2 regions of the Mailhella massiliensis genome follow, and region 2 is predicted to be linked to the other one. Evidence: riboswitches for the same ligand, from Rfam matches in the RefSeq annotation. Region 2 holds a riboswitch; the other holds the start of a gene.
The links. Region 2 has a riboswitch for glycine ahead of CZ345_RS15065 (alanine/glycine:cation symporter family protein). Riboswitches for the same ligand answer to the same signal wherever they lie in the genome.
Positions count from the first base shown of each region.

Region 1: another riboswitch for glycine. It lies ahead of gcvT (glycine cleavage system aminomethyltransferase GcvT); the one in region 2 lies ahead of CZ345_RS15065 (alanine/glycine:cation symporter family protein).

Region 1 is NZ_LT706937.1:121,197-125,980, reverse strand. It holds gene gcvPA (aminomethyl-transferring glycine dehydrogenase subunit GcvPA) at 1-929, opposite strand, end outside; gene gcvH (glycine cleavage system protein GcvH) at 931-1,314, opposite strand; gene gcvT (glycine cleavage system aminomethyltransferase GcvT) at 1,369-2,451, opposite strand; glycine riboswitch at 2,589-2,670, opposite strand; gene CZ345_RS01100 (GNAT family N-acetyltransferase) at 3,000-3,473, shown strand; gene CZ345_RS01095 ([FeFe] hydrogenase, group A) at 3,642-4,784, opposite strand, start outside.
Region 2 is NZ_LT706952.1:1,047,924-1,052,707, forward strand. It holds gene lpdA (dihydrolipoyl dehydrogenase) at 1-912, shown strand, start outside; gene CZ345_RS15055 (rhodanese family protein) at 1,051-1,569, opposite strand; glycine riboswitch at 2,042-2,127, shown strand; gene CZ345_RS15065 (alanine/glycine:cation symporter family protein) at 2,266-3,612, shown strand; gene CZ345_RS15070 (valine--tRNA ligase) at 3,742-4,784, opposite strand, start outside.

The DNA.
Region 1 (4,784 bases), on a different contig from region 2:
CGGGCCTGCAGGGTGAGCACGAAGGCGCGGCGGCCTTCGCCGTCCACGGTTTCGCCCACAATGCGGCCGGGCAGGCGGCGCATGAGTTCCTTCTTGCAGGCCATGAAGCCGAGATAGGGCCCGCCGAAGCCGAGCGGCATGCCCAGAGGCTGGCCTTCGCCCACGGCAATGTCGGCCCCGTATTCCCCGGGCGTTTTCAGAAGGCCGAGGGAAATGGGGTTCGCCCCCATGACCACGCGGGCTCCGGCTTCATGCGCGGCGGAAACAAGGGCGTCCATGTCTTCCAGCACGCCGTAGTAGTTGGGGCTCTGCACATAAAGGCAGGCCGTGTCGTCGGAAAGGGCCGCGCGCAGATCTTCCACTGCGGTGGCGCCAGACGAGACGGGAAGCACCGTAACGGGCACGTTGCGGCTTTCGCAGTAGGTTTGCACCACCTCGCGCACCTGCGGGTCGACGGTTCCGGCAAGGATGACGCCGTTTTTGCGGCGTTCAAGGCACATGAGCACGGCTTCGGCCGCAGCCACGGCCCCGTCGTACACCGAGGCGTTGGATACGTCCATGCCGGTGAGCTCGCAGATCTGCGTCTGGTATTCAAAAATGGACTGAAGCACGCCCTGGCTTATTTCCGCCTGGTAGGGCGTGTATGCCGTGACGAAGTCCTCCTTGGAGGTCACCGTCTTCACAATGGAAGGAATGTAGTGGCGGTATGCGCCTGCGCCGCGGAACACGCTGCGGAAGCGCACGTTCTTTTCCGCAAGAGCGCTTACCTTGCGCGCCGTTTCCATTTCGCTCAGTCCGTGGGGGAGGTTGAGCTCATGCACGCGCACCTTTTCGGGCACCACGCGGAAGAGCTCCTCCTCGGACGTGAGGCCCAGGGAAGCGAGCATGGCCTTCCTTTCCTCCCCGGTCGCGGGGATGTAGCTTCCCATGCTAGGCCTCCTCGGACTTGCACACGGCCTCGTAGCCGGCCGCGTCGAGCAGTTCGCCCACGGCTTCCGCGCCGGAAACCTTGATGAGCCAGGCGTCGTAGGGGGATTCGTTCAGCAGGGCGGGGTTGTCGATGAGCGCCTCGTTCACGGCGGACACGGTGCCGGTCACCGGGCTGAACACGCCGGACACGGCCTTCACGGATTCCACGTCGGCAAAGGAGTCGCCCATGGTCACGGCGTCGCCTTCCTGCGGAAGTTCGATGAACACGATGTCGCCGAGGGCGCTCTGCGCAAAGTCGGTGAGGCCGATGACGTAAACGTCGCCTTCGGTTTTGATCCATTCATGGGAAGCGGTGTACTTGAGTTCGGCGGGAATCTTGGACATGGCTGTGCTCCGTAGGGGATAGATGGTTCAAAAAGGAGACGGAAAAGGGCCGGTTCAGCGTTTGTAGAAAGGAAGAGGAACGATTTGCGCGCTCACGCGGCGGCCGCGCACGTCCACATCCACAAGGGTGCCGGGGGCGCTGTGCGCAACGTCCACAAGGGCCATGGCCACGGCCTTGCCCACGGCCGGGCAGTGGGTGCCGGAGGTGGTTTCGCCGATGCGCTCGTCGCCCAGAAACACATCCTGATGTTCGCGCGCGATGCCGCGGCCCGTCATGACGAGCCCTACGCGCACGCGCGAAGGCTCTCCCGCCGCCGCAAGGGCGGCTTTGCCGATGAAGTCGGGCTTTTCCATCTTCACACCGAAGGAAAGCCCCGCTTCAAAGGGAGTGATGTCTTCGTTCATTTCATGGCCGTACAGGGGCATGGCGGCCTCGAGGCGCAGGGTATCGCGTGCGCCGAGTCCGCAGGGGATGAGCCCGTATTCCCTGCCGGCTTCACGCAGCATCTGCCAGAGACGGACGGCGTTTTCCGGCGCGGTATAGATTTCATAGCCCGTTTCGCCGGTGTAGCCCGTGCGGGACACCATGCACGGAATGCCGCCTACCGGAATATCGCGCACGGCGGTGTAGTACTTCTGCGGCAGCTTTTCGGCAGGGGCGAGCCTGGCGAGAATGTCGGGCGAGGCAGGGCCCTGCAGGGCGAGCTGCGCCACGGAATCGGAAATATCCTCGGCCTTCGTGCCGGGCAGAAGGTTCGCCGCCATGTGCGCGTAGTCCTTGTGCCGGTTGGCCGCGTTCACCACGGCAAGATATTCCTCCTCACCGAACTTGTAGATGACGAGGTCGTCGATGACGCCGCCTTTTTCATTGCACATGACGCTGTAGCGCACCTTGCCCACGGGCATGTTCGTGAAGTCGTTGGTGAGCAGGTGATGGAGCGTTTCCAGTGCGGAAGGGCCGGTAAAACGGATTTCTCCCATGTGGGACACGTCGAACAGGCCTGCCGCCCGGCGCACGGCCATGTGTTCCTTGATGACGCCGTCCGCATACTGGACGGGGAGCAGATAACCGGCAAAGGGGACGATCTTGCCGCCTTCCGCGATGTGCACGTCGTAAAGAGGGGTTTTCTGTTCCATGGGCCTTCTCCTCGAAAAAGGGAATAAAAAAGAGGCACAGATAACGAACGACTTCGTCATCTGTGCCTCTGTTACTGACCTGAAAGATTCTCCGCCGGGCGGATTGCCTCATTGGTGCATTGCTGCTTTCCAGAGTTTGTCCAGAACCGGTCCTTTTGCCTGAGAGTTCTCGCGGCCCCTTCGGCGTCGCCTTCCGGCGCTCTCTCCCGGTTCCTTCATCCAAATCCATGCACGGCCCTATTCGTTTGAAAGAACCACAGAAAACTGTCGTTCCAAACTGCTTGTCCAATATCACGGGCATGGAACAAGGTCAAGATATGTTGCCGGAGCGGCGCGGGAACTCTTTTTTTCCTCACCGTTCCGGCGCTCGGGGAGAAGGCGGCGTTTCGCCTTTGTTTCCGGGAAGATGGAGCAGTACCTTCTTCATGGTTTTCGTGCGGATACCTTTCGGCGTGCCGGGGAGTGAGGGCATGGCATACCGGCGGTTTCCCCGGCGGGCAAATTGCGTTAGAAGAGAACCTGCCGTACGGGCAGGGAGGAGATACGCCGTGGAATTCGGTTTCAGATTTGCGGAAAGAAAGGATACGGCCCTGATTTTGCAGTTCATCAGGGAACTTGCGGACTATGAGAAGATGCTGCACGAAGTCGTCGCGGATGAAGGAACGCTGGAAGAGTGGATTTTCGACAGAAAGAAGGCGGAAGTCATCTTTGCGCTTGAAGACGGCAGGGAAGTCGGCTTTGCCCTGTTCTTCCATAATTTTTCCACCTTCCTCGGCCGGGCGGGCATCTATCTGGAAGATTTGTACGTCCGGCCGGAATACCGCGGCAGAGGATACGGAAAGGCGCTGCTGAAGAAGCTGGCCGCCCTTGCCGTGGAGCGCGGCTGCGGCCGCCTGGAGTGGTGGTGCCTCGACTGGAACAGGCCGAGCATTGATTTTTATCTTTCCCTCGGCGCGGAATCCATGAAGGACTGGACGGTGTACAGAATCGCCGGGGAGACGCTGCAGAATCTTGCCCGGTAAGGCGATGCTCCGGCAGAGGGCCTTTTGCCGGAAGATGAGAAGCTCCCGGCATGGCCGGATTCCGCGCAAAAGGCGTAAGGAACCGCCTTGCATGCATCTCCCGGAGAGGGAGAAGAAAAAGAAGGGCCGCCCCGGAAGGGCGGCCCATGTTCATGCCGAAGAGCCGGATCAGGCCGACTGGTCGGTGAGGGTCAGCTTTTTCTTGGTGGCGGAAATGCTTTCCGTCTGCACCTTGCTGCGGTCGGTGTAGTGGGTGTGCAGCAGATCGTGGGCCTTGTGGGAATTCGGCTCGCCGAGGAAGTCCTCATACAGCCGGATGATCTGCGGGTTGTTGTGGGACTGGCGGCGCGGCATGTTCTTGTCGATGGTGAAGAGTCCCTGCCTGCGGTCGCGGGCATGGGGGTGATAGTCCTTCTTCACGCGGCAGGTGCCGCCGCCGTCCACGCAGCCGCCGGGGCAGGCCATGACCTCGATGAAGGTATAGGGGGAATTGCCCGCCACGGCCTGTTCCGCCAGCTTTCGGGCATTGGCGAGCCCGTGAACCACGGCCACCCTGATGACGCCGTTGCCTTCGCCGAGGTCCACTTCCGCCTCACGCATGCCTTCTTCGCCGCGCACGGGCACAACGTCCACACCGGGCAGTTCCTTATGATTGAGCACGGCGTACACGGTACGGACGGCGGCTTCCATCACGCCGCCCGTGGTGCCGAAGATGACGGCCGCACCGGTGGAATCGCTCATGTAGGGGTTGTCGAACTCTTCCGGTTCCATTTTCGCAAGATCAATGCCGCAGCGGCGGAAGAGGCGGGAGAGTTCGCGCACGGTAATCACCACATCGGTATCGGGCGCGCCGTTGACATGGAGCTGGGGCCGTGCGGCCTCATCCTTTTTCGCCGTGCAGGGCATGATGGATATGGCACGGATTCTCCGGGGAGAGAGGCCCATTTTTTCGGCAAGATAGCTTTTGACCAGAGAACCTGCCACCGCCTGCGGGGAACGGGTGGTGGAAACGTAGGGCAGCACGTCCGGGCAGTGCTTTTCCGCATAGTTCACCCATGCCGGGCAGCAGGAGGTGAAGAGGGGGAGCTTGCCGCCGTTTCTGATGCGGCTGAGCAGTTCCGAACCTTCCTCCATGATGACCACGTCGGCGGCGAAATCGGTGTCGATGACCACGTCGGCGCCGAGGCGGCGCAGCGCGGCCACGATTTTGCCCTGAACATTTTCACCGGGAGCAAGGCCGAACTCCTCGCCGAGCACCACGCGCACGGAAGGAGCAAAGGAAAACACGGTGGTGAGTTCCGGGTTGGCGAT
Region 2 (4,784 bases):
CCCGCGCGCCTCATCATCGTGGGCGGCGGCGTGGTCGGCACGGAACTGGCCTTCATCTTCCGCGCCTTCGGCAGCGAAGTGACCATCGTGGAAGGGCAGAACCGCCTTCTGCCCGTGCCCTCCGTGGACGAGGAAATGAGCAGGCTCCTCCTGCGCGAAGCCAAGAAGAAAGGCATCAAGGTGGAACTCGCCCGTACCGTGAACGCCACGAAGGTGGAAGACGGCAGGGTCTTTGCCGACCTCGGCCCCTCTCCCTTCCTCGCTCCCGAGCTTGTGCCCGCCTCCGCCAAAAAGCCCGTCACCCTTGAGGCCGACTGCATCTTCATGACCATCGGCCGCGTGCCCGTGACCGACGGCCTCGGCCTTGCCGAAGCGGGAGTCGCCACCGACAAGCGCGGCTACATCACCGTGAACGACCAGCTCGAAACCTCCGTGCCCGGCATCTACGCCATCGGCGACATTCTCGGCCCCGCGCGCATCATGCTGGCGCACATGGCCTCTGCCGAAGCGCATGTGGCCGTGGCCAACATCTTCGGCGCGAGCGAAAAGCCCAATTACGACGTGGTTCCCTCCGGCATCTTCAGCTCGCCGGAAATCGGCGACGTGGGCCTTACCGAAGCGCAGGCCAAGGCCAAGGGCTTCGACGTCGTCACCTCGGAATTCCAGTTCCGGGAACTGGGCAAGGCGCAGGCCATGGGCGAACTGCCCGGCGTGTTCAAGCTGGTGGCGGACAAGGAAAGCGGCAGGCTCCTCGGCGCGCACTTTGCCGGCGCCCATGCCACGGACCTCATTGCCGAATGCGCCCTCGCCCTTGAGATGGGAGCGAAGGTTTCCGACATCTCCCGCACCATCCACGCCCACCCCACGCTGGCCGAAGGCGTGATGGAAGCCGCCGCAGGCATAAGTCTATAAAAGGAACGCCCGGATTTCAGGGCGGTATCAGCCTTTCAACCCTCTCATACTGCTTTTGCAGAAAAAAATAAAACTCTGGGGCCCGCATGAAAACATGTGAAGCCCTTTAAACTCATGTATCGTCAATGACGGCCCACATCAGCGTCTGTTCCACGGCATACGTGCGAGCAGAAGGCCGAGACCGCAGAAACCGGTGACACCGGCAAACACGAGACCCGCTCCCACGAAGGCGGAAAGCCACACCATGGGGGACCAGACAAGGCCGCCCAGGAGGCCGAGTAGCACCAGAGCGCCCGCGCCTATCTGTATCTGACGGAAAAGCGGGAACTGAGCGCGCCCCGTCTTTACGGGCAGGCCTTCCTTTTTCCACCCGGAAAGACCGCCTTCCATCTGCCAGGCCTGGGTATCCCCGGCAAGACGGGCAAGCAGATCGGCATTCTTGTCCGTCCGGTTCCCGGAACGGCAGAAGAAGATCACGGGTTTTTCAGGCGCGTCCGCATCCTTGAGCGGATAGTTTTCGGCAATGGAAAGCGGCACGAGGCGGGCTTCGGGGATGAAATTTTCGGCATATTCGGAACTTTCCCGTATATCGACGAGCCGGGCTTCCCCTTTTTGCAGCATATCGAAGGCGTTGCGCGGAGAAATGGTAGGCAGCATGGCGAAATCCTCCTTTTTCCCGAGAATGTGTCAGGAAAAGGAACATCGCGCAAGGGGAAAAATTTTTTACCCCGCTTTCCTGCGGCACTCCGGCTTTTCCCTGAACATCGGCGCAGGGCCTGTCTCTCTCGGGCATCACGATACCGTCTTCCCTTTTTCTGCCGTACGCCGCCTCCTCTGTTCCTATCATTCCGGAAGATAAGCTGCCCTGGCCCGGCCTGCGCTCCCCCGCCTCTTTGAATGACGCTCCCGAAATTGCCGCGTTCTCTTTGCCGAAACGCTCTCCTTGCCCTCATGTTTCATTATTGTTCAATGACTACATATAAAAACATATTAAATACAGCTTGTTATATTTTTTATAGACCAGTGATTGACATTTACGACAAAAGCGTACTAGATTCCTTTGCGCTTCAACAGGTGAAGCATACGATCCCGTAGAAACTGTTTGAAGGCTGCAGGGCCGACTAACAGCGGAGGGAGCTCTGGAGAATCCCGTTTGGGTGCCGAAGGTGCAAGGCGAAAGCCGAAACTCTCAGGCCAAAGGACAGAGCTTAGGAACGTATCGACCGACACTATCTGCCGCCGTATCCCTAAGCGTTTTCTCTGGAGCAAATCGCATGGATTTGCTCTTTTTTTGTACCCTGAAACGGGGCGGCGAAAGCGCGAGGATTTTCCGGCCGCCCGAAGGAATGTGACATGGAATTCATCGGTCAGATAGTGGACGCGGTCAACAGCGTACTGTGGGGGTGGCTTCTTCTCTTTCTTCTCTGCGGTACCGGTATCTTCTATACCGTCCGTCTGCGCTTCATCCAGCTTCGCAGGCTTCCTCACGCCTTCCGTCGCCTGTTCAGCAACATTTCCCTGAACGGCGAAAGCGCCGACCATACCGGCATGAGCTCCTTCCAGGCTCTGGCCACCGCCGTTGCCGCACAGGTGGGCACGGGCAACATCGCCGGGGCGGCCACCGCCATCGCCGCAGGCGGGCCGGGCGCCATCTTCTGGATGTGGCTCAGCGCCTTCTTCGGCATGGCCACCAACTATGCGGAAGCCGTGCTGGCCCAGAAGTACAAGAGCACCAACGAACGCGGCGAAACCGTCGGCGGCCCCGCCTACTACATCCGCGCCGCCTTCACGGGCACGTTCGGCAAGACGCTCGCCGCCTTCTTCTCCGTGGCCATCATTCTCGCCCTCGGCTTCATGGGCAACATGGTGCAGTCCAACTCCATAGGCGCGGCCTTCAGCACGGCCTTCGGCATATCTCCCGTGCTTGTGGGCGTGGTTGTGGCCCTCATTTCCGCCGCCATCTTCATCGGCGGCGCGAAGCGCATCGCCTGGGTCATGGAAAAGCTCGTGCCCCTCATGGCGCTGCTTTATGTCGGCGGATGTCTCATCATCATTTTCGCCAACATTTCCGCCCTGCCCGGCGCGTTCAAAACCATCTTCGTCATGGCCTTCGATCCCCAGTCCGCGGGCGGCGGCGCTCTCGGCATCACCGTGCGTGAAGCCATGCGCTACGGCGTGGCCCGCGGCCTCTTCTCCAACGAAGCCGGTATGGGTTCCACCCCCCATGCCCACGCACTGGCCAAGGTGGCCCATCCCGACGACCAGGGCATGATGGCCATGATGGGCGTGTTCATCGATACCTTCGTAGTGCTCACCTGCACGGCCCTCGTCATCGTGATCACCGGCGTATGGAACTCGGGCATCACCGGCACGGAGCTCGCCCAGACGGCCTTCGACACGGTGTTCGGTTCCTTCGGCAACATCTACATCGCCATCTGCCTGTTCTTCTTCGCCTTCTCCACCATCATCGGCTGGTACTTCTTCGGCGAGGCCAACGTCAAGGCGCTCTTCGGCGCAAAGTATGTGAAAATCTACGCCGCCATTGTCGTGCTGTTCATCGTGATCGGTTCCGGCCTCAAGGTGAACCTCGTGTGGAACATGTCCGACATGTTCAACGGCCTCATGGTTCTGCCCAACCTCATCGGCCTGCTGGCCCTCTCCGGCGTGGTCGTCGCCATTGCGAAAAGTAAAAAGGAATAGCCCTCTGACCGGCATACGCTAAAACGCGGCCCCCATCCCGAAGGATGAGGGCCGCATTTTTGTTTCATATAACGTCGGGGATTGAGCCTGAAGCCTCAGGGGCCGGGCCTGTCCGCGACGTTTTTCTCATCAGTCCTGTTCCATGGCTTCCTTGAAGCGGATCTGAAGAGCCTGCATCTTGGCCTTCTTGTCCATCAGTTCCGTCTGGCGGGCCTTTTCGGACTCCACGAGTTCCGCAGGAGCGCGCTTGACGAAGTTCTCGTTGGAAAGCTTGCCGTTGAGGGCCACGAGATCCTTGTCCACCTTGCCGATTTCCTTCTCGAGGCGGGCTAGCTCGGCCTGGAAGTCCACCGCGCCCGTAAGCAGTACGATGACCTCGCAGCCGCGCACCACGTTGCTGGCCGAAGCCTTGGGCGCATGGGCGTTCTTGTCGATGGTGAGCGATTCCAGACGCGCCAGATCGAAGAAGCCGCGGTTGGCTTCCAGGAGCGCTGCCTGTTCCGCGCCTGCCGGACGCAGCACCACGGAAAGCTTGTAAGAAGGCTTGATGTTGAGCTCGGCGCGGATGGTACGGATGGCGCTGATGGCTTCCTGCAGGAAGATCATCTCGTCCGCCTCGCGGCTCTTCACACATTCGGGGCGGGCCGCAGGATAGAGTTCCGTGGCGATATCCGTGCCTTCATGACCGGGCAGGGAATCCCACACCTCGGCGGTGACGAAGGGAATCATGGGATGCAGCAGAAGGAGCGTTTCACGCAGCACGGTGTAGAGCACATACTGGGCTTCTTCCTTTGCAGGGCCTTCTTCCTTCATGTCGGCCTTGATGAGTTCCAGATACCAGTCGCAGAATTCGTTCCACAGGAACTTGTACACACACTGGGCGGCGTCGTTGAAACGGTAGCTTTCCAGCGCGGCGTCCTCTTCCACCTTGATTTCCTCAAGACGGGTGAGAATCCACTTGTGGTGCAGGCCCTTCACCGAACCGAGATCCACGGCCTTAGGCTCGCCCTGTTCGGGAAGATTCATGAGCGCGAAGCGCGAGGCGTTCCACACCTTGTTTACGAAATGGCGGTAGCCTTCGATGCGCTCTTCCGACATGCGGATGTCGCGGCCCATGGCGGCAAAGGCGGCCAGGGTGAAGCGCAGAGAGTCCGCGCCGTACTTGCGGATCA